DNA from 3 places in the Geobacillus sp. Y412MC52 genome. Region 3 is predicted to be linked to each of the others. Evidence: riboswitches for the same ligand, from Rfam matches in the RefSeq annotation. Region 3 holds a riboswitch; each other region holds the start of a gene.

Region 1 (8,013 bases), 1.4 Mb from region 3:
TGTTCGTTTAAATCCGGCACCGTAACGGGAATCTTATAATCTTTCTTTTCCTCGGCGTATACTTTTAAGAAAATGGGATCAATGCTCGCCGTGCTGCCAGCGATGATCGACGTCGATGCGTTCGGGGCGATGGCCATGATATAGCCGTTGCGCATCCCGTAGCGGGCCACATCTTGCTTCAGCCGATCCCAATCGAGTTCACCGTGGCTTTCGTAGCCGCGCCGCTCAAAATAAGCGCCCGTCTGCCAGTCCGATCCCGGAAACGCCGGGTAGCTCCCTTTCTCTTTGGCGAGCTCCATGCTCGCTTGAATCGCCAAATACGCGATCGTTTCATACAGCTCGTCGGCATAGCGGACCGCTTCCTCCGACTCCCAGCGAATGCCTTTTAACGCCAAAAGATGATGCCAGCCAAAGGTGCCAAGCCCGACAGCGCGGTATTTTTCGTTCGTCAGGCCGGCCTGCAGCACCGGAATATTGTTTAAATCAATGACATTATCGAGCATCCGCATTTGAATCGGGATGAGCCGCGCCAAAACCCCATCGGTCACCGCCCGCGCCAAGTTGATCGACGATAAATTGCAGACGACAAAATCGCCTGGTATTTTTTCAATGATGATCATCCCGTCTTTTACATATTGCCGCTTCATCACGGTTGGGCTTTGGTTTTGCGCGATTTCCGTGCAAAGGTTGCTGCAGTAGATCATCCCGAGATGGCGATTCGGATTTTGCCGGTTCACTTCATCGCGGTAAAACATAAACGGCGTCCCCGACTCGAGCTGGCTGCGCATGATGCTTTTCATCACTTCGATCGCCGGCACTTTTTCTTTCGACAGCCTTGATTCGTTGACGCATTGCCAGTATTTCTCGCGGAAACTCCCGCACCCTTTTTCCTCATCATAAAAATCTTCCAAGCTAAACCCCATCACCTTCCGCACTTCATGCGGATCAAACAAATACCAGTCGCCGCGCTGTTCGACTTGCTCCATGAACAAATCAGGGATGCAAACGCCGGTGAACAAATCATGCGTCCGCAGCCGTTCGTCACCGTTGTTGAGCCGCGCATCGAGAAACGCAAAAATGTCTTTATGCCATACATCCAAATAGACGGAAATGGCCCCTTTTCGCTGTCCCAACTGATCGACGCTCACCGCTGTATTGTTCAACTGCTTCATCCACGGGATGACGCCGGAGGAGACCCCTTTAAACCCTTTGATGTCGCTGCCGCGCGAACGGATTTTGCCTAAATAGACGCCGATGCCGCCGCCCGATTTCGACAAATTGGCGATGTCGGTGTTGCTGTCATAAATCCCTTGCAAGCTGTCATCGACCGTGTCGACAAAGCAGCTCGACAGCTGGCCGTATGACTTCCCGGCATTGGCAAGCGTCGGCGTCGCCACGGTCATGTATAAGTTGCTTAACGCCCAATACGCTTCCTTCACGAGCTCAAGGCGCCGCTTGGGTGGTTCATTCACCATTAGCGTCATGGCGATGACCAAAAACCTCTCCTGCGGCAATTCATACAGCCGCCGCTCATAATCGCGGGCCAAATACCGGTCAGCGAGCGTGCGCAGCCCGATGTACGTAAACAGCTTGTCCTTCTCCGGATCAAGAAACGCACCGATGGCATCAATTTCTTCTTTCGTATAACGTTCAAGCAGCAGCGGACTGTACACCCCTTGTTCTGTCAGCGCAACAAGCAGCGAGTAGAAATCGCCATACCGCTCGCGCTCGTCATACCCACGCTGCCGCGCCGCTTCACGGTACAATTGCCGCAAATACAGCCGGGCGCACACAAATGTCCAGTCCGGCTCATCTTCATCAATGTAAGAAAGTCCTTCCAAAATAGCCGTTTGGTGCAGCTGTTCTACCGTGACGGACTCCTTTCGACTGAGAAGCTGCCAAACACGCTCGACGTATTCATCAAGCGACAGACGGCCGAATCCAGCGGCGGCTTGCCCAATCAGCGACGCAAACTCTTCACGTGAAAAAGAAACCGGCTTCCCTTGGTCATCGATGATGATCATTTTCGTCAATGCGGTCATTCGTTTCCCCACTCCTTCAATAAAAAATCCGCTCGGGCAGGCGAGCGGATGAAACGACAGACGGAAAAAAGGCATACGAAACCCTTTTTCTTTTCCCCTATCGTTTCATCTTCTCACACCCCGAAGAACATGAAACGTTCCAAGCAAGGCAGGTCTCCTGACTCGTGCATCGTCCTACTTTGGGGCCTTCCCAGCGGCGCGCCGAATGGCTCTTGCCGCCAGTGGCCATCCCATTTCGTCCGCACATACAGTTGCGGGGGCAGTTCCGGATTCACACCGGATTCCCTATTAAGTCCTGATGGACACCATTGCTTGGCAGAACGATATGTAGTTGTACAACAAGACTTCAAAACCAATATATAGTATTTAGCATCCTGATGGAACAAGCATATACCAAAACCGGGAAAATTGCAAGAGTGAGCGAATCAAATTTTCTCTTCCACTAAAAATCGTTCCTTGTTCATATTTCGTTCATAAAAACTTGCTACGATTCACCATGTACGAATCATATGAAGGAGGGGACGCAAAATGGGATTCAAACGCCCAATCTCAACCGCCCATCAAGAGTGGGCAGTGGAAGCGCATGGATTGGTAAAAACATTCGGTAACCATCGGGCCGTGGACGGCCTCGATTTATACGTGCGCGCAGGCGCCATCTATGGCGTGCTTGGCCCCAATGGAGCCGGCAAGACAACGACGATCCGAATGTTAGCAACGTTATTGCGCCCGGACGCTGGTTCCGCCAAAATTTTTGGGTATGATGTCGTCAAACAACCGCAAATCGTCCGGCAATTGATCGGTGTCACCGGCCAATACGCATCCGTCGACGAAACGCTAAGCGCGACAGAGAATCTAATGATCTTTTCTAGGCTTCTCGGTCTGAGCCGGGCAGAAGCACGGCGGAAAACAAGCGAATTATTGGAGGAATTTGGTTTGACGGAAGCGGCTAAACGCCCATTGAAACATTTCTCCGGCGGTATGCGCCGGCGTCTGGATCTCGCCGCCAGCCTCATTGCCCAGCCGCCGCTCATTTTTCTTGACGAACCAACCACTGGGCTCGATCCGCGCACGCGCAATCAAATGTGGGAAACGATCCGGCGCTTGGTGAACATGGGGACAACCGTGCTGTTGACGACCCAATATTTGCAAGAAGCGGACGAATTGGCAGACCGAATCGCTGTGATTGATCATGGCCGGGTCGTCGCCGAAGGGACACCCGATGAACTCAAGGCGTCTGTCGGTCAGTCGTCATTGCAAGTCAAGCTGCAGCATCCTGAGGAGATCGAAACGGCAAGGCGCATCATTGAACGCGTTCTCCGTGTCCGGTCGACGGTGTCCTTGGAAACCGGGAACATCACGGCGCCGATGGCCGATGCAGACCATGTGACGGACTTGCTTGTCGCTTTGCGTCAAGAGGGCATCCGCTTAGCCGAGTTAAGTGTGCAAAAACCGACCCTTGATGAAGTCTTTCTGACCATTACCGGCCATGGAGTGGAAAAAAACGCAGAGGAATCCAACATTGTAAGGGAGGGAACGATGGGATGAAACACATGTCTCCACAATCAGCCGCCCATCGCCAACTGAAAAACCGGGCAAGCGTTTCCCAAGCCGTAAGCAACTCCTTGACGATGGCCTATCGCAGTTTGCTGAAGGTGCGGCGCACGCCAGAACAATTATTTGACGTCACCTTCCAGCCGATCCTATTCACTCTGATGTTTACCTACATCTTTGGCGGAGCCATCGCGGGAAATGTGCATGACTACTTGCCGATGATCGTTCCCGGCATTCTGATCCAGACGTTGATCGGGGCTTCCGTCGCCTCGGGGGTTCAACTTCGCGATGATATGGACAAGGGCGTATTCGACCGTTTTAAATCGCTGCCGATCGCCCGCATCGCTCCGTTGGCAGGGGGGTTGGTGGCCGATACAGTCCGGTACGCCATCGCCACCGTGCTGACGTTCGCCATGGGATTTCTCATCGGCTACCGCCCGGAAGGAGGCATCGCCAGTATGGCGTTTGCGGGCGTTTTCGCCATCGGGTGCGCGTGGGCCGTCAGCTGGATCTTTGCCTTCTGCGGCGTCATTGCGCGTCATGCGGCCGCCGTACAGGGGATCTCCATGATGGCGCTGTTTCCGCTTATGTTTGTCTCGAATGCGTTCGTGCCGATCAAGACGATGCCCGATTGGTTGCAATGGGTTGCCAAAGTCAATCCCATTTCCCATATGATCGCGGCCGTCCGCGAGTTGACGAATCACGGAACAATTGGCACCGATTTCGTCGTCTCCTTGCTCGGCGCGGCAGCGATTGTCGCGATCTTTGCGCCAATCACGGTTCGTGTCTATATGCGCCGTGCATAACACTCAGGATGTCCGATGGGCATCCCCGTTCTTCTAATGAACATCAAGAACCAACAAAATAGATTCGTTCACGATCCACAGTCAAGACGAAATCATAAACAGATTTGCTTCCGCATTGACGGAGGCCGAGCGAAAGCGGCACAATGAAAATAGAACAAATGGAAAAGAAAGGGGATGGAAATGGCACGAATTTTAGTCGTCGATGATGATGCTCATATTCGCGAACTCGTCAGCCACTTTTTAAGCTTGGAAGGATTTACAATCCACGAGGCGGCTAACGGAAAAGAGGCGCTTGATGTGCTGGAAACGGTGAAAGTGGATTTGGTCATTATGGATATTATGATGCCGGAAATGGACGGATGGGAGCTATGCCGCGAACTGCGCGACTATGACGATGTGCCGATTTTGATGTTGACGGCCAAAGGGGAAACGAAACAAAAAGTGAAGGGATTCGAGCTTGGGGCGGACGATTATCTCGTCAAACCGTTCGACCCGCTTGAACTCGTCGCCCGGGTCAAAGCATTGCTCAAACGGTATCGAATCACCACCTCGCAAATCGTGCAAATCGGCCATTTATCGTTAAACCGCAAGACGTACGAATGCCGTTTGGGAGACCAAGAGATCACCTTACCGCCGAAAGAATTCGAACTGCTTTTTAAGTTGGCCAGCTATCCGGGCAAAACGTTTACGCGCGACGAGTTGATTGAACAGATCTGGGGCTACGATTATGAAGGAGATGAACGAACGGTGGACGTGCATATCAAACGGCTGCGCGAACGGTTTGCCCAACCGGATTCCCCATTTTCCATCCGCACAATTCGTGGACTCGGCTATCGGCTGGAGGCATGTCAATGAAACGATTGCGATTTGTGCTCAAATCCGTCTTGACAGTCATCGCTGTCATGACCATCATCAGCCTTTTTTGGACTGCGGCGTATTTCATCACGGAAGCGATCTACACCCGATTCGCTTGGCGGCCGCAGCCGCTCGTCCGGCAAATCATTACATCGATTTTCGGCTTCTTCTTATTTGGGATCAGCATGAGCGCGATCAGTCCTTTTCTGCGAAAGCGTGAAAAAATGTTATGGCAGCACTTGATGGACGCCCTCAATCGAATCGCCAAAGGCGATTTTCGCGTCAATCTCCGCGTTGACTGGGGGGAACGAAATCATTGGTTTGGCGAACTCGTGACACGCATTAACGACATGGCCGCAAATTTGCAAGCTATGGAAGAGATGCGGCAAGAATTTATTTCCAACGTTTCTCATGAAATCGGCTCTCCGCTCACATCGATCCGCGGGTTTGCCCGGGCGCTGAAAAACGAGAACCTAAGCCGTGAGCAGCGGATGCATTATCTCGACATTATTGAAACGGAGTGCGTCCGGATGTCGAAGTTAAGCGAGAATTTGTTGCGGTTGGCGATGTTAGACTCCGATCGCCACCCGTTTCATCCCACATCCTATCGCTTGGACACGCAGCTGCAAACGCTCATTCTTCACTGCGAGCCGCAGTGGGCGGAAAAAGAATTGGACATGTGTGTCATGCTTGAAAAAGTCGTCATTACGGCCTATGAGGATTTGCTCAGTCAAGTGTGGCTGAACTTGATCCATAATGCGATCAAATTTACACCGAAAGGAGGAACGATCACCATCCAGCTGCAGCGCCGCGGCGAACAAGCCATCATCACCTTCTCCGACACAGGACCGGGAATTAGCGAACACGACCAGCCCCGCATTTTTGAACGGTTTTATAAAGCCGACAAATCCCGCCATCGCGCCGCAGGCGGCAGCGGGCTCGGCTTGTCGATCGCCAAAAAGATTGTCGATATCCATCATGGAACCATCTCCGTTCAGAGCCAGCCGGGAGAAGGAGCGACCTTTATAGTGGAACTCCCCATTCAAGGTCCATCTTCTTAGCCTTCTCCATTCCCTATGGCCAAAACAAATGAGCAGTATGTTCTCCGTTCGGTGAAACACAAATTTCGCGTCATCGCTCTCGTCATCTAGAAAGCTGGTGATGGAATAGAAAACTTGGTTGGGCAGGGGGATTTCTAAAATTAAGAAACCTTATGTAATCGTTTTTTGTCTGAACAGAAAAACAGACAATGCCCAAGGGAATCATTGTTTTTCACCCCCCTAAAACAGTGGGTTCCTGTTTCGAACATCAAAACGGGCTGAATTCCTTCATTTGGAAATCATCCTTTTTCCATCAAGAGAATAGCAAGCGTCCCGGCTGAGTCCCGGGACGCTTCATCGCTCGTTTCCCTGCTACGCCTCCAAAACAGACGCTGGCCGCTTCTCGCTTTGTGCGGATGGAGCAAAATCGTACTTCTTTTCCACATAGACTTGATGCCAAACCATAAACGCCAAGACCGTCCACAGCTTGCGGCTATGGTCCGCCTTGTGGCGGGCATGTTCATCCAGCAGCCGATAGAGCACGTCCTTATGGAACAGATGATCGGTTTCGCTTTCGTTGATGAGCTGTCTCGCCCAGTCATACATTTCGTTTTTCAGCCAGTGGCGAATCGGCACGGGAAACCCTAATTTTTTCCGGTTTAACACATGATCCGGTACGATGCCCTCAGCCGCTTTGCGCAAAATATATTTCGTCGTGCCGTTGGCTGTTTTCATGTCAGGGGCGATTTGCCTAGCAACCTCAAATACCTTTTTGTCTAAAAAGGGAACGCGCAGCTCAAGCGAATGGGCCATCGTCATTTTGTCCGCTTTGACTAAAATATCGCCCCTTAGCCATGTATGAATATCAATATACTGCATCCGGTTGACGGGTGGGTAATGAAGCGTTTCGCGGTAAAAAGGAGCCGTCACCGCCGTATATTCGCGCCCCTCTTGGTACGTTTTGAGCAACGCCGCTTTTTCCTTTTCGCTATAGATTTTCGCATTGCCGACATACCGTTCTTCAAGCGGCGTCGTTCCGCGCTCCAAAAAGCTTTTTCCTTTCATTCCGTCCGGAAGCATCTTCGCGATCACCCGCAACACCGCTTTTACGATGTTTGGCATGCGCGCAAACAGCCGCAACGACTCTGGTTCGCGGTAAATGTTGTAGCCGCCAAACAGCTCGTCCGCCCCCTCGCCGGAAAGCACAACCGTGACATGCTTTCTCGCCTCACGAGCGACAAAATACAGCGGCACAGCCGCAGGATCGGCAAGCGGATCGTCCATATGCCACATAATTTTCGGCAGCTCTTCCATATACTCCTGCGGTGAGATGACATAGCTAATGTTGTCTACCCCAAGCTTCTCTGCGGTTTCTTTTGCGACATCGATTTCGCTGAACCCTTCCCGCTCAAACCCGACGGAAAATGTCTTCAGGTTCGGATGGAATTGTTTCGCGATGGCGACGATGAACGATGAATCAATGCCTCCCGACAAAAACGCACCGACCGGCACATCGCTGCGCATATGGACGTTGACCGAATCAAACAGCGCATCGCGGATTTTCTTTACAAGCTCCTCTTCCGATTGGCGAATGGGCTCGAAGGATGCCTTCCAATAACGATGAATCATAAGCGGCTCCCCGACTTTTTTCTTGAGATAATGCCCCGGTTCCAGCTTGTAAATGCCGGCCGACATCGTCAGCGGCTCAGGGACATATTG
Region 2 (8,013 bases), 510 kb from region 3:
GCGCTTTGGCGAAGCGCTGGCGTTAAAGCCAAGCTTGCGCGGTCAGATCGAGATCGTGACGAAATGCGGCATCAAGTTGCCGTCAAAATACGGGATGAAATTATATGATACAAGCAAAACCCATATCATCGCCTCGGTCGAGCAGTCGCTCGCCAATTTCCGCACGGATTATATCGATGTCTTGCTCATCCATCGTCCGGATCCGTTCATGAATCCAGAAGAGGTGGCCGAGGCGTTTTTGAAGCTGAAACAGGACGGAAAAGTGCGCTATTTCGGCGTCTCGAACTTTAAACGTTCGCAGTGGGAAATGCTTCAGTCGTATTTGCCGTTTCCGCTCGTGACCAACCAAATCGAAGTATCGGCGTATCGGTTGGAAAATCTTGAAGACGGCACAGTTGACCTTTGCCTTGAGAAGCGCATTCCGCCAATGGTATGGTCGCCGCTCGCCGGTGGAGCGATTTTTTCCGCTGACGATGACCGGGCGGTGCGGCTGCGCGGGACGCTTGAACAAGTGCGGGGTGAGGTGGGCGCTGAGACGATCGACGAAGTGTTGTACGCGTGGCTCCTCGTTCATCCAGCGCGGATGATGCCGATTGTCGGCTCGGGGAAACAAGAACGCATCGAGCGGGCGGTGCGGGCGCTGTCTTTGTCGCTTTCCCGCGAGCAATGGTTCGCCATTTTGCAAAGCTCCATGGGGCATGATGTGCCGTAAGGGGAAAGGACGATGAAAGTCATTATCGCGGAAAAGCCGGACCAAGGGGCGACGCTCGCCTCGATTTTTCGGACGAAAAAACGGCAAGGCTATATCGAAATTTTGCCCAATGACTTGTTTCCCGACGGGGCGTATATGACATGGGCGATCGGGCATTTGTTCCAGCTCGCAGCTCCTGAGCGGTACCGCCCCGAGTGGAAACGGTGGACGCTCAACACGTTGCCGATCATCCCGGAACGGTTCGAGTATGAGATCGAAAAAGCGAAGGCGAAACAGTTTCAAGTGGTCAAGGAACTGTTGCGAAAGCCGGAAGTGACGGAAATCATCCATGCCGGCGACGCGGGGCGCGAAGGGGAGCTCATTGTGCGCAACGTGATCCGCATGAGCGGCGTCAACAAGCCGATCAAGCGGCTTTGGCTGTCATCATTGACCCCGAAGGCGATTGAGGAAGGGTTTTGCCGTTTGCTTGATGAGCAGACGACGCGCCCGCTCTATGAGGAAGCGTACGCCCGCGCCTGCGCTGATTGGCTCGTCGGCATGAACGCCTCGCGCGTGTACAGCCTCTTGCTGAAAGAGCGCGGGATGAATGATGTGTTTTCCGTCGGACGCGTGCAGACGCCGACATTGGCGCTGATCGTCCGGCGTGAGCGGGAAATTGAGCAGTTCCGCCCTGAACCGTTTTGGGAAGTCGTCGCTTCGTTTGTCATCGGCGATAAGCGCTATGAAGGAAAATGGACGGATGAAAACGGCCAAACACGTCTCAAGGACGAGGAGATGGCGAAAAAGATCGCTGCCTTTTGCCAAGGAAAACGAGCGGAAGTCGCCGACGTCCGCACGGAGCGGAAAACGTATCAGCCGCCCCTGTTGTTCAACTTATCGACGCTGCAGGCGACAGCGAACAAGCTGTACCGCTTCTCGCCGAAAAAGACGCTTGATGTGCTGCAATCGCTCTACCAAAAAGGGATCGTTTCGTATCCTCGTTCCGATTCGATGCATGTGACGAAAGGGGAAGCGGAAACGTTCCCTGCCATTTTTCAAAAATTGTCATCGTTTCCAGCGTACGCTTCTTATTTTCCGCTGCCGCAGCCGTCGATTTTACAGAATAAACGTTATGTAAACGAGAAAAAAGTCACCGACCACTACGCGATCATCCCGACTGAACAAGTTGTTGCCCCGGAGAAGCTGTCGGACGACGAGCGGAAGGTGTATGATTTGGTCGTCCGCCGCTTGATTGCCGCCCACCACCGGGCGGCGGTCATCGATTATACGACCGTCACGACGCTCGTTGACGGTCGGGCTCGCTTCGTTTCGAAAGGAAGGCAGGTCGTCGAGGAAGGATGGCGCGCGGTCATCCGCCCGCATGAGGAGGAGAAAGATGCTGCGCTTCCTCCCCTTGAGCGAGGGGAGGCGGGGAAAGCGGCCGCTGTAAAGGTGAAAGAAGGGAAGACCGAGCCGCCGAAACGGTATACAGAAGGCGAACTCATCACCTTGATGAAAACGGCGGGAAAATTTTTGGAAGATGAGGAACTGGAAAAAGTGCTCGCCAAAACGGAAGGGCTGGGCACGGAAGCAACAAGGGCGGCGATCATTACCATGCTGAAAGAGCGGAAGTATATTGAAGTGAAAAAGAACCTCGTGTACGCGACCGACAAGGCGAAAGTGTTGATCGAGGCGCTTGGCGGCACGATCCTCGCCTCGCCGGAAATGACGGCGAAATGGGAGCAGCGCTTAAGCGAAATCGGCGAAGGGAGCGCCTCGCCCGCCGCCTTTATGGAACAGGTGAAAAAGTTGGCGCAAAAAGTGGTCGTTGACGCCATCGCCGCCGCGCCGAATTGGAATTTCAGAGGGGTTGACACCGCCTCGATCCAGCGGACAAGGAAGAAAAAAACGATGGGCGAGAAGCTTGGGCCGTGCCCGCTTTGCCGCGGGACCGTCATCGACAAAGGAACGTTGTACGGCTGCGACCAGTACGTGAAAACAAAATGCTCGTTTACGATCTCCAAACGCATTCTCGGCAAGTCGATTTCGGCGGCGAATGTGAAAAAGCTGCTGGCGCAAGGGAAAACAAATGTCATAAAAGGGTTTAAAAAAGGCGGGAAAACGTTTGACGCCATACTCGTTTGGGATGAAAACGAGAAGAAATTGTCGTTTCAGTTTCCGAAGCCGTGACGAAGGCAACAGGCGTTGGGGACGGGAGGCTTGGCGAAAAGGCGGACCGATGGCGGCCCGCCGATCTGGCCTCCTTTTTCTCAAATGATACACCGAATCGGGTCAAATGGGAACGATTTTCGTTTTTATTAACCATAATAACATTATGTGAACAATAAGCTCCCCCTGGCTCCCTGAAGGCCGGTCAATGGCGGGGCAGACGACGGCAGGCGGCAATGCGGCCAGGGCGGTCTGGATAATCGGTGAACAGGCCGTCAACGCCCATGGCGCATAGGCGCTCCAGATCGTGCCGAGCGTTGGCGGTATAGACGTGGACCATGAGCCCGCGGCGATGGGCGGCGCGCACCCACTCTTCGGTGACGGCCGAAAGCGGCAAGCCGATGCCATCGGCATAGACGGCGATTTGTTGCAGCAGCTCGTCGCCGCCGCTGTGCGCTTCCTTTTCGCCGACCAATTGAATGAGCTGAATGCCGTGCGGGATGAGCGGCCGGAGCGCTTGCAAGCTTTCCGGGTGGAACGATTGAAACATGACGCGGCGCTGTTGCAGGAAACCGTGTTTTTTCAATAGATGGACGACCGCCTCTTCGATGCCGGGCTGTTTCGTTTCGATGTACAACGGGGCTTCCACACGCTCCGCTTTCAGCATCTGAATCACCTCATCAAGCGTCGGGATGCGCTGGCCGGCAAAGCGTGGATGAAACCACGAACCGGCATCCAGCCGCCTCAGTTCAGCGAACGAAAAATCATTTACCCGCCACGGAGCACGGCGCGGGTAGACCGTTTCGGCATTTGTCGTCCGGGCGAGCGTCGCATCATGCAGAGCAACGAGCTTCCCGTCTTTGGCTGCGCGCACATCGACTTCGATATAGTCCGCCTGCATGCGGGCGGCAAGGCGGTAGGATGAGAGCGTATGCTCCGGCGCGTATCCGGACGCGCCGCGGTGGGCGATGACGGCGGTTTTCGGCTGGCTGGATGGCTGCCAGGCAGCCGCGGCCGCTAAGACGATCGGCGACGATAACAAAAACAATGTGCAAAGATAGAAGCGAAAAACCGTGATCCGGCGCATATACATCTCTCCCCTTCCAGTATCATATCGGGAAAACAAGTGCGAGGGAAAAACGAGGTGATATAGTGGGGAAAGGATGCTTGTACCGATAGTTTCGCACATCAAGCAAAGGGATATTCAGTTTGATGCATAAAGTGCGTTATCATGCCGCATACTGTAAACGACAACAAAACGTTGGGCTATAGCCAAGCGGTAAGGCAACGGACTTTGACTCCGTGATGCGCTGGTTCGAATCCAGCTATATAGATGCAATTTAAAGCTTTAACATTTTTCGTTTTTACCGGTCATTTCATCCGACTGTCGAGTGACCGAACAACACCGCTTCCAGACCCATGAATGGGTCTGTGAAGCGAGTCGTTGTTCGGTCTTCCGTCACGCCTTAGCGTGACGGAGGCAAGCCTGTGGCTTGCCTTCGACAGTCAAAAATGGATGAGCCACTTTTCCGTCAAGGATATGTTAAACGATTTCGTTGCATCTATATAGCCCAGCTGAACGTCTGGTCAAACCGGAGGGGCTTTGGGCCGGTGAAAACGGTCTCCGCCATATATCGGCGCGGGGCCGTTTTTTATAGTTTCAATGCGAGCGGTGGAATACATCGAAGCGATTGACGGCCACACAATGGTTTGGTTCACATCGCCGCGTTCGTGTCAGTCGTTCGAATGAAAGATCGTCGACAAAAAACTGCTGAGGCAGAAGGATTTTGGCGAATGACGGCGAATGCAAAACATGAAAGGGGAGAGCGACAATGAAAACAGCCGATTTATGCGATCAATTTTTAGACGAGTTGCAAGTATGCGAGTTGCCGTTCCAATCGTACGGCGGAAAACGGATGTTTTCCGGGCCGATCGCGACGGTCGATGTGTTTGAAGACAACGTCCTTGTCCGTGAAGCGCTCGAGACGGTGCCGCCGGGTACGGTGCTCGTGGTTGATGGAAAAGGCTCGCGCCGCGTGGCGTTATTAGGCGACCGGTTGGCGCAAATCGCCTGCGAGAGGGGGCTTGCTGGCGTCATCATCCACGGCTGCATCCGCGATTCAGCGGAAATTGGCGCCATGCCGATTGGAGTGATGGCGATCGGCACATGCCCGGTGAAAAGCAAAAAAGAGGGAAAAGGCTCTCGCGACGTTGCGCTCGAGTTTGGCGGCGTCCGCTGGGAGCCAGGGGCGTACGTGTACGCCGATGCGGACGGCGTTGTCGTCGCCAACAAAGATTTGTCGGCAAAAAACGGTTGACGGCCGCCATCAAGTTGTACTACGATGAAAACGGATGCTTGTTCCATGACAAGATCAATAGGCGAGAAACAAACAAGGTGCCTAAGCCTGCTTAAGGGCTTGGGTGAAAAGGGAAGCCCGGTGAAAATCCGGCACGGTGCCCGCCACTGTGATGGGGAGCTTTGCGGCAACAAGTCACTGAAGGATGCTTCGGGAAGACGCCGCCAAGCGATGATCCTAAGTCAGGAGACCTGCCTTGTTTGGATCGGACGGATGCCTACGGGACTATAGGCAGACGTGCGGGAGAATGACGGCTTCAGGGGCCCTGTTTGGGCCGTTTACGCCTTTCGTATACATTTTTCTGCACCTCTGCTGTAGAGGTGCTTTTTCTTTTGTCGAAAAACCGTCCGTCTGCCGCATTTCATTCTACCATTCTAGCAAAAGGGGGGATTTGGTGGCGACGTGGGATTTGCGGGGAATGAAGCATCATGTGCTCATTTGCAACGGAGGGACGTGCCTTCGCCATGGAGGGGATGACGTGACAACCGCGGTGCGTGAGGAGATCGCCCGCCTTGGGCTTGACGACGCTGTCCATACAACAAGGACGCGCTGCAACGGACGCTGTCAAGATGCGTGTGTGATGATCGTCTACCCGGATGGCGTCTGGTACCGGTTGATGACACCGGAGAAGGCAAAAGAGGTCGTCCAACGCCATTTGCAAAACGGCGAGCCGCTTCGCGCGTGGGCGACGTATGAATACGAAGACGCGTTGGTGTTGACGCCAGACGGTGAACGAGAGGCGCCAAGCGGAAAACGAAAAACCGAACATGTCGAGAAAGGAGCGAGCGGATAAATGAAAAAGATCATCCGGTGGAGCAGCATCGTCGCTTTATTCGTCGCGTATTTTTGGATGACCAGTGAACAGGAAGCATATGCCATGCACATTATGGAAGGCTTTCTGCCAGTCAGATGGGCGCTCTTTTGGTGGCTGTTGTTTTTGCCGTTTTTCGTGCTTGGCTTGCGCCGGCTTGTCCGCACCTTGAAACAACATCCGGAACAAAAGCTTCTTATGGCGCTGGCTGGTGCGTTTACATTTGTGCTATCGGCGCTCAAAATCCCATCGGTCACCGGCAGCAGCTCTCATCCGACTGGGATCGGATTTGGCTCCGTTTTGTTTGGACCGTGGGTGATGGTGGTAATCGGCACGATTGTCCTTCTTTTTCAAGCGCTACTGCTCGCTCATGGAGGATTGACGACATTAGGAGCCAATGCCATGTCAATGGCGGTCGTTGGACCGTTTGTCGCTTATATCATTTATCGGTTGGGACGGAAAAGCTTGTTGTCCCAGCGAGTCTCGTTGTTTCTTGCTGCTTGCTTATCTGACTTGGTAACGTATGTCACGACCTCGCTGCAGCTTGCTTTGGCGTTTCCGGCGCCTGATGGCGGGGTGATGGCTTCGTTTGGGAAATTTGCTGGCATTTTTGCTATCACTCAAGTGCCGCTGGCGGTAACCGAGGGCATTTTAACGGTGATCGTCTGGAACTGGCTTGCTTCGTATCAAGCCTCTCCGTTGTTCCAAAAGGAAAAGGGGGCATGAGGACATGAAGAAAAATCGTTTGTTGTTATTGCTTGCCGCTTTGTCGATCGTAGTGCCGCTTTGGTGGGCGCGCGGGTCAGCGTTCGGCGGAACGGACGACCAAGCCGAAAAAGCCATTCAAGCGATCAACCCGCATTATCGTCCGTGGTTTGAATCGATTTTTACCCTGCCGGGCGGCGAAGTCGAAACGCTGTTGTTCTCGTTGCAAGCCGCGCTTGGCGCTGGCGTGATTGGCTATGTCGTTGGGTTGTACAAAGGGCGGTCGGAGCGGGAGAACAGCCATGATTCGCGAGTTTGATCGTTGGGCGTATGACAACCGGCTTCGCACATGGCGGGCGGAATGGAAATTACTGATGGCTCTCGCCATGCTTTTTGTCGTCATGATCGGCGGCTGGCGCGAGCAATGGCTCGTGCTTGGCGGGATGGCGTACTGGATTATCGGCCGTGCGGGGGTGCCGTTTTCCTTGTATGGAAAAGCGATGTTGGCCGCCTGCATCTTTTTAGGGCTTAGCCTGTTGACGTTGGTCGTGTCTGTGTCCTTTCCCTTTCAGTTCTCGATCGTTGACAGTCAGCTGCAACCAGCTGCTCAGCTGGCCATTCGTTCACTGGCCGCATGGTCTTGTCTGTTTTTTGTGCTCATTACGACCCCGGCGCCGGAGTTGTTTGCCGTGCTGCGGAGGATGCGTCTCCCGGCAGCGTTGGTTGAACTTTGTTTTCTCATGTATCGCTTCATCTTTTTATTGGAGCAGGCGGCGGCTGAGCTGATGTTGGCGTTGCGTGCCCGCAATGGGGGAACGCATTGGCGGCACGGGGGGATGCTCATGTATCAATTATGGATAAAAGCGTGGCAATCGTATGAAGCGTTCAGCCGTTCGCTTGCTGCCCGTGGGGGAATGACTTCGGTTGTGTATACACATCAACCGCTGAAAACGAATATGCACCTTGCCGACATCACAGCCGGCGTCGTGATGGTGATGCTGTTGCTCGGTTTGGAATGGTGGAAAGGATGAGAGAGATTTGCTGTTGCGGATGGAACAAGTGCGGTATGCATATGATTCGACACGCGATGTGCTCAATGGGGTTGATTGGGAGATTGTGGAGCGAAAAAAATGTGTGCTCATTGGGCCAAACGGATGCGGCAAAACGACGCTGTTTCTTCATTTGAATGGGCTATTGCGGGCGCAAGAAGGAACGGTGTATTGGAAAGGGCGCAACATGTATGAACGCGGCGCCGATTGGGCGCAATGGAGGCGTGAAGT
Region 3 (8,013 bases):
AGCAATCCAGCCATCGCCGCCTCGGGCCAGCCGCTGTTCGGGCTTGGGTGGCGGCGGGCATCGCGAAACAATATCGACAGCGCCAAACGAAGGCGGCGGCCGCCGCAGACCAACACCATCACGAGCGCCGTCATCCGCGCCGGAATGTAGTTGAGCGCATCGTCCAGCCGGGCGGCCGCCCAGCCAAATTCGCGATACGTTTCATTTTTATAGCCGAGCATCGAATCGCACGTGTTCACTGCCCGGTACAGCATGGCAAGCGGCGCGCCGCCCAAGGCTGCGTAAAAGAGCGGAGCCGTGATGCCGTCGCTCGTATTTTCCGCCACCGTTTCGACGCAGGCGCGGGTGATGCCGGCCTCATCGAGCCGCTCGGTGTCGCGGCCAACGATCATCGACAGCGCCCGCCGCGCCTCGGGAAGATCTCCCGCTTCAAGCGGCCGGCGCACATCCTCAGCCGCTTCAGCGAGGCTTTTGGTCGCAATGGTGGTGAAAATGAGCGCCGCCTCGATCGCCACCCCCACGTATACGGACAGCGCGTAGCCCACATAAACGACCAACGCCGATACCCCGTAAACAGCGGCCAACACGACCGCCACGGCCGCCGCCCCTTTCGCCCGCCGCTTTGTTCCTTGATTCCAGCGGCGGTCAAGCCACGCAATCAGCGTTCCCATCCCGCGTACAGGGTGCGGCAGCCAGCGCGGGTCGCCAAGCAGCGCATCCAACAGCAAAGCCAACGTCATTGCCAGCAAATGCGTCATCGCCGCCCCCTCCGCCGCTTGTAGCGGTCAAGCGCCTCGATCGTCGCTTCATACACGAGCCGACCGATCGCGCGCCCGAGTTCCGTCGCCGTTCCGGCATAGGCAAACGTCCGCCCGGTTTGCGTCGCCGCCACGGCGAGCGAATCGGTCGACGTGCCGGTGGCAAGCGTCCTTGTTTCCGGGTCGCAAACGGAACGATCGGCGAGCGCTTTTACCTTCGCTTCCGTCGCCGTCATCATCGCCTGGACAAACGCCGCTTCCGTCAGCACTCCGTCAATGACAATCACCATATTGATCGTTCCCGGCCTTGCCGCAAGCGGCTTATGCTGCCACGCCCGAGCGGCATCAACCGCATTGCCGACGCCAGCGGTCGCCATGACCGCCACCGAAAACGCTTCCCCTTCTTTCTGAAGCCAAACGGCATCACGGACATCAACCGCCGTCATCATGCCGATCGTTCGTTCCGGCGAAAACCCGTGCTGCTCCAAATAGCGGCGCATGTCTCCTTCCGCATCGCCGCAATCGTAATCCAACCCGACTTGGCGGTTGACAAAATGGGTCGCCCATTGAAACCCAGCGCCGATCAATGCCGAGGACAGGACGCGAAGCGGCTGGCAGGAGGCCAGAACAGCGGCGTCATCAAGAAAGGACAAACGCAGCCCGCCGGCCGACGATTCTTCTTGTTTCCCTTTCGGCACGAACGAAAACATCGGCTTTGCCGCCGCCGGATGAGCCAGACGCACAATCGGCGCGGCAAACACTTCCTCAAGCAGCGCCGGCGTCATCACATCTGTCGGCGTTCCAAGCGCCGCTGTTTTTCCTTCTTTTAACACAAGCACCCGGTCGCAATATAAGCTAGCGACGTTCATATCGTGAAAGACGGCGACGACCGTCAAATCGCGGGAGCGGGCAGCTTCCGCGAGCCGGTCCAAAAGCCGGACTTGGCCGCTCACATCCATATGGTTCGTCGGCTCATCCAGCAAGAGCAACTGCGGCTTTTGGGCAAGCGCCCGCGCCAAATAGGCGCGCTGCCGCTCGCCGCCGCTTAGCCGCTCAAGCGGCTCATCGATTTTGTCAGCCAAGCCGACCGCACGAAGCGCTTCTTGAACCGCCGCTTCATCCTCTTTTGTCCACGTCGGAAACAAGCCGCGCTGATGGGCGTAGCGGCCGAGCGCCACCGTTTCTCTCACCGTATAGCCGGCCGCCGCCTCCGCTGTCTGCGGCAGGACGGCGGCAAACCGCGCCCATTGCTTCGCAGACAGCGCCAAAAGCGGCTGGCCATGAATCTTGATCTCACCGCTGGCAAGCGGAAGCTCTTTGCAAATGAGTTTCAGCAGCGTCGTTTTTCCGCTGCCGTTCGGCCCGACGATGCCAAAAAGCTCCCCTTTTTCCACGGAAAACGTCACACGATCAAGCACTTGCTTTGGTCCATACCGATGCGATACGGCCCGCACCTCGAGCATCATCATCCCATCTTTCGCTTCATTTTTCGGAAAAACAAGACGGCAAATAGCGGGGCGCCGATCAGCGCAGTGATGACGCCGATCGGCAGTTCGCGCGGTTCGATGATCGTCCGCGCCGCCACATCGGCAAGCACAAGAAACGCCCCGCCATACAAGAGCGACAGCGGCAAAAGCCCCCGGTAGTTTGGCCCGCACACAAGCCGAACCATATGCGGAACAACGAGCCCAACAAAACCGATCGTCCCGGACACCGACACCGCCGCGCCGGTGAGCAGCGCCGCCGCCGTCAAAATGATGACTTTTCGGCGCGTAACATCAACGCCGACATGAAGCGCCGCCGCCTCGCCAAAAGCAAACGCGTTCAACTCGCGGCCGTTGGCGAGAAGCACCGCCGCGCCGATGAGAAAAAACGGCAACAAAAGCCCGCTGTATTTCCAGCCGCGCATCGCGACGCTTCCCATCAGCCATGAGATGATTTGCCGCAATTCTTCCCCGGTCAAAGCGATCATCAGTGAAATGAACGCGCTGAAAAACGCGCCGAAGATAATGCCGGCTAAAATGATCGTCTCAACCGACAGCTGCGGCTCAACCGCGCGAGTGAACGCCAAAACGGCGACAAGCGTCGCCATGCCGCATAAAATGCTCACGATCGGCAGCGTGAACGTGCCAAAGAGCGGCCATTGCCAGCCGAGAAAGATGACGAGCACCGCCCCGACCGAGGCGCCGGACGAGACGCCGAGCGTGTACGGATCGGCGAGCGCATTTTTCAGCAACCCTTGGAACGCCGCGCCAGCCAGTGCCAATGACGCCCCGACCAAAAAAGCGAGCACGACGCGCGGCAAGCGGATCGCCATCACGATCGGCACCCAATCGGCCGGAATGTCAGACGGAAGCGGCATACCAAACCATTCGGACGCAAGAATGCGAACAATAGAAGAAAAGGGAATCGACAGCGATCCTGTCGATATCCCTACGAGCAACGATAACATGGCCGCCGTGACGGCCAATATATACATCCACGTTTTACTTGAACACATCCGGGTAAATGGCTTTGGCAAGTTCCTCGACCCCTTCGACAAGGCGCGGACCCGGGCGGCTTACTAAGTCGGTGTTGACGTCATACACCCGCTTGTTTTTCACCGCCGGCACGTCTTTCCAAGCGGCGCGCGCAAACACTTGCTTCGCTCCGCCGTATGTCGTGATGATAACGTCCGGCTTATAGGCCACTGCTTTTTCTTCCGTCACCATCGGCCAGCCTTCCAAGCTGCCGGCGACGTTTTTCGCTGAAATCACTTGAAGCATCTCATCCATAAACGTCCCTTTGCCGGCCGTATACAGCTGCGGCGGCGGCGACACTTCAATCCAGACGTTCGCTTGTTTGTCCGCCGGGATTTGTTTCGCTTTTTCTTGAATTTGCGCAAGCTTCTCTTTCATATCCTTAATCACTTGCTTCGCTTTGTCTGTCGTCCCGGTCGCTTTGCCGATCAATTCGATGGACGCATACACATCGTCGAACGACTTCGCGTCATTCACGACAAGCACGGTGATGCCGGCGTCTTTCAATTGCTTGAGGCCATCGCGCGAGTTATGGGCGCTTGACGCGTGGGCCAAGACAAGATCCGGTTTGAGCGAAATGATTTTCTCGACGTTGAATTCCATGCCGCCGATTTTCGTTTTCGTTTTGACGTCTTCCGGATAATTGTCAAAATCGCTGACGCCGACGATCTTATCGCCCAACCCCAACGCATAGGCGATTTCCGTATTGCTTGGGATGAGCGAGACGATCTTTTTCGGTTCCGCTTTGATCGTGACATCCTCGCCAAGCCCGTCTTTCACCGTCACCGGAAACGCCGCTTGTTCCGTTTTCGGTTCTTCTTTTTTCGCAGGCTCGGTGCTGCCATTCGCCCCGCCGCAGCCGACGAGCACGGCGGCCAAAAGGAAGAACACCGCCACCACCGCCGGCCATGTCCAACGTTTCATCCGTCATTCCCCCTTCAGTGATGTATGTACAATAAAAAACGCCCATTCCGCCTAAATCTGGGAATGAGCGCGAAACAGACCGCCAATGGGCACAACAATGCCCTGTACGACTGTTTCCGCGTCTCACCCCCCGAAGATTCGGAAACTGCGGCAAGCAAGGCAGGTCTACTGGCTCATGCTTCATCCTACTCTGAAGCCTTCCCGTACGGAAAACAGCGCAAGCCATCTGTCCGTACAGTGGCGATTTCATTTCGTCCGCATTGACAGTTGCGGGGACAGCTCCGGATTCCCACCGGATTCCCTATTAAGCCTTTTCGGCACCTTGCTGCGAATTGATGAATTTGTCGGATATGGACATTTTTATAATAATGCAGCGTTTAGCATTTGACAACTATGAATTTACAGCAGGTTGGAGGGAAGTCGTCACCTTCCCACTCTTGCAGACAATCGAGATGGATTCATAACCCATGTTTCATACGGAACAGAGCATTCCCTTTTCATCGCATCGAGCACCCGCGATTTCAAATGCGGCCATGTCACATATTCATCAATATTCGACTCATCGATCAACACAAACTTCGCCTTTTGAATTTCCTCAGGCTGGGGAGAAACGTTTCCTTTCACATATGTCGCTTTAAATACAATGTTTATGATATTTTTAGTTTCATTGTAATACACGCCGCTGACCCCGATGAGACGGATGTCAACGCCAGTCTCTTCATACACCTCGCGATGAACGGCCCGATCGAGCGGCTCGCCTGGTTCAACTTGTCCGCCCGGCATTTCCCACGTATCGGAGCGGTCATAGCTTTTAACAAGCAAAACCTCTCCCGTGTCATTCGTAATATAGGCTGAAACGGTGATAATGGCTTGTTGGTGTTTATCCATCAAGCTCTCCTCCTACATCGCGGAATGATCCTAGCCCTCTCCTGCAGAAAAAAAGCGGCTGCCCCATCTATACTGCCATCTTGAAAAAAATAAGGAAAGATACCTCGCCTCTGGCACGGCGTCTTTCCCCGATACAACCTTCATCTCGTCACTGTTGAATATATTTGTCAAACACAAAGCCGAAATCCTTCACCGTATAGTTCTTTTTCGCTTCCGTCAGCCAGCGAAAAGCGTATTCATTCACGGCCTGAAAATCCGCCGACACATTGGCGCCGTCGCCGCGCATGTTGGCAAACACCTTCGTTGCCAGTTCCAGACTCCGCTCAGCATAGTGGAATTTCATTTCGTTTTCATGGCAAATCTCCGCGATCGCCAGCAGCGATTTATACAAATCTTTCAATTCCTCAATATGCTTTTTATGCACATCAATGGAGTAGGAATGCGGTCCAATTTTAAATTTAATTTCCGCATCCAAATCGACCGTCCCGGCCGTTTCGAGCGATACGTCGGAAATCGGATGCTTGTAGTAATCGTAGCGGCGCAGCGTCCGTTTTTTGCTCGCGGCGCTCGTGCCGTCCAGATGAATGAGCGCGCGGTTTGTGAAGCAATATTCATCGGATTTCGACTTGATGAGAAAATAGATTTTTTCTCCATCCTCGTGCATCACATAATCATCGGCATCCACTTTGTCGTAGTCTTTCGGCTGAATGACCGAGCCGATGTCGCTTAGCCCAAGCACATCGGCGGCGACTTTTCCAAACATGCTCATGTTCCTCCGGCTCCTTCCACGTTTTATCGGCGCCCACCTATTGGCGGATGAACGGCGTTTTGCCTTAACAAGGCGCCGTACCCTCATTCTGTAATACGTCGCGATCGAAAAAATGTTTCATCGTCGGCAAAAAACGAAAGACCCAACGCCTTTTATGACGGCGTCAGGCCTTACAAGCAACTACAGTTCCCCGCTTAGACGGGAGTCTTTGTTCGTGAGTCGCAAAAAGACCAGATAAACGAGTCCAATCGCGATCCAAATCAATCCTAGCTTTTTGCTGAGCGGGTCCAGGTTCATCCATACATAGCCGATGATAACAAAACCGATGAGCGGAAACAAGAGATGATTGATATAATCGTTACTCTTTTGTTTGCGCAAGAAATAGTTCATCACTGATACATGCAAAAAGAGGAAAGCCGTCAGGGCGCCAAAGTTGACAAGCGAAGCGAGTTTATCAATTTGTGAGGCGAACACCGTCGTGACAATGAGCGAAATCACAGCGACAAGCAATGTGCTGACGTATGGCGTTTGAAATTTCGGATGCACTTTAGCCAGCACACTGGGCAGTTTACGGTCGCGACCCATGCTGTACAAAATGCGGGAGATGGCTGCCTGGGCGACGAGCGCGTTCGCGATCCCCCATGAAAGCGCAGTGGCGATGATCGTTGTCCATTTCAGCCATGGTCCTCCTGCCAGCTCCGCAATCTGATAAAACGCCACATCTGCGTTTTTAAACGTCGTATAATCAGGCCAAATGAGAGCGGCGACCCATGTTTGCACGATGAAAAGCGCACCGACAACGAGCAAAGCGAAAATGATCGCTTTGCCGATCGATGATTTCCCGTCCCTTGTTTCCTCAGCCAGCGTCGACACCGCATCAAAACCAAGGAAGCTCAAGACGGCCACCGACACCGCCCCCATCACCGTCTCCGCGCTGAAATGATTAGGATCGTACAGCGGTTTGAACGTAAACTGCGCTCCATTGACACCTTTTATAATCGCAATAATTCCTGTGATCACAAACACTGCAAGGACGATGAGCTCTAAAACAACAATCACTTTGTTCGCTTTGGCCGTCATCTCGATTCCGAGAATATTAATGATCGTATTCATGGCAATAAACAGAACGAGCCACACGTAAATCGGCACTTGCGGCACAATATCGGCTAAGGCAGCAGCGCTGACCAAATAGAGAAGAGCCGGAACGAAAATGTAATCAAGCAAAATGACCCAGCCTGCCATAAAACCGACATATTCATTCATTCCCCGCTGGGCGTAAGAATACACGGAACCAGCGATTGGAAACGCTTCGGCCATTCTGGCGTAGCTCAAGGCGGTGAAAATCATCCCCACCATTCCGATTAAGTATGCTAAGGCGACCATCCCTTTTGACCCTTGCGCTACATACCCGTAAATGCCGAAAGGAGCGATCGGCACCATGAACACCATTCCGTAAATCAACAAATCAACAAATGTGAGCGACCGTTTTAATTCCTGTTTATAACCAAGCGACTCGACCGATGTGTTCGTTTCAAGTTGCGCCATCGCCGTTCCCTCCTCAATCCTCAAACAGGCGGATGCCATACGCTTCAAGCACAAATCGCGGTACAAAGAAACGCGCCGTGACGAGCGGGTCAACGACTTGGCTGATTTGTGTCTGACCGACAGCGCTAAGCACCATCGTCAAATGGTTCAGCGTCAACGGAGTGTGCGGCAACAGCAAATTAACCATTTCCTCAACCGACTGTTTGACCGCCTCATCCAACGTTTTGGCCGAGACGATCGTCGCAATGCCATCATCGTTTTGCAACAGTGGATGGTTGAGCGAATATCCTTTCATCACCCGGACGGTGACCGTCACTTCCCCCGAAATTTCGATACCAGACACGCCGATTTCGCCGTCCCCCATCGCCGCATGCAAATCGCCTAATGCGAACAACGCCCCTTTGACAAAAACCGGGAAGTAAACGGTTGCCCCTGTTGTAATGAGCTTTGTATCCATATTGCCGCCATGCGGCCCGGGCGTCCCGCACGACACATCCTCACCGCTCGGCGCTACCCCGATGACGCCAATCATTGGATTTAATGGAATAGAAAGATGCTCGTCAAATACGGCCCGGTTTTCTTCTACTGGAATCATTTTTGCCTCAAACTG

What was found. A riboswitch is a leader RNA that binds a small molecule or an ion and turns the genes downstream of it on or off. The one in region 3 is predicted to bind cobalamin.
Region 1: linked by a shared signal. The riboswitch ahead of GYMC52_RS04390 (ribonucleoside-diphosphate reductase subunit alpha) and the one ahead of GYMC52_RS11380 (ABC transporter substrate-binding protein) in region 3 are both predicted to bind cobalamin.
Region 2: linked by a shared signal. The riboswitch ahead of GYMC52_RS08940 ((2Fe-2S) ferredoxin domain-containing protein) and the one ahead of GYMC52_RS11380 (ABC transporter substrate-binding protein) in region 3 are both predicted to bind cobalamin.

Annotation. Positions count from the first base shown of each region.
Region 1 covers NC_014915.1:857,236-865,248, reverse strand. Annotated here, with positions in the region: gene GYMC52_RS04390 (ribonucleoside-diphosphate reductase subunit alpha) at 1-2,117, opposite strand, end outside; cobalamin riboswitch at 2,173-2,368, opposite strand; gene GYMC52_RS04385 (ATP-binding cassette domain-containing protein) at 2,571-3,587, shown strand; gene GYMC52_RS04380 (ABC transporter permease) at 3,584-4,399, shown strand; gene GYMC52_RS04375 (response regulator transcription factor) at 4,580-5,254, shown strand; gene GYMC52_RS04370 (sensor histidine kinase) at 5,251-6,315, shown strand; gene asnB (asparagine synthase (glutamine-hydrolyzing)) at 6,667-8,013, opposite strand, start outside.
Region 2 covers NC_014915.1:1,791,343-1,799,355, reverse strand. Annotated here, with positions in the region: gene GYMC52_RS08965 (aldo/keto reductase) at 1-712, shown strand, start outside; gene GYMC52_RS08960 (DNA topoisomerase III) at 725-2,881, shown strand; gene GYMC52_RS08955 (glycerophosphodiester phosphodiesterase family protein) at 3,066-3,947, opposite strand; tRNA gene GYMC52_RS08950 (tRNA-Gln) at 4,128-4,195, shown strand; gene rraA (ribonuclease E activity regulator RraA) at 4,693-5,178, shown strand; cobalamin riboswitch at 5,237-5,430, shown strand; gene GYMC52_RS08940 ((2Fe-2S) ferredoxin domain-containing protein) at 5,612-6,010, shown strand; gene GYMC52_RS08935 (energy-coupling factor ABC transporter permease) at 6,011-6,754, shown strand; gene GYMC52_RS08930 (energy-coupling factor ABC transporter substrate-binding protein) at 6,759-7,052, shown strand; gene GYMC52_RS08925 (energy-coupling factor transporter transmembrane component T family protein) at 7,036-7,764, shown strand; gene GYMC52_RS08920 (energy-coupling factor ABC transporter ATP-binding protein) at 7,772-8,013, shown strand, end outside.
Region 3 covers NC_014915.1:2,306,277-2,314,289, forward strand. Annotated here, with positions in the region: gene cbiB (adenosylcobinamide-phosphate synthase CbiB) at 1-758, opposite strand, end outside; gene GYMC52_RS11370 (adenosylcobinamide amidohydrolase) at 755-2,227, opposite strand; gene GYMC52_RS11375 (FecCD family ABC transporter permease) at 2,224-3,258, opposite strand; gene GYMC52_RS11380 (ABC transporter substrate-binding protein) at 3,245-4,201, opposite strand; cobalamin riboswitch at 4,343-4,541, opposite strand; gene GYMC52_RS11385 (NUDIX hydrolase) at 4,625-5,092, opposite strand; gene GYMC52_RS11390 (PH domain-containing protein) at 5,238-5,852, opposite strand; gene GYMC52_RS11395 (APC family permease) at 6,039-7,403, opposite strand; gene GYMC52_RS11400 (acetamidase/formamidase family protein) at 7,417-8,013, opposite strand, start outside.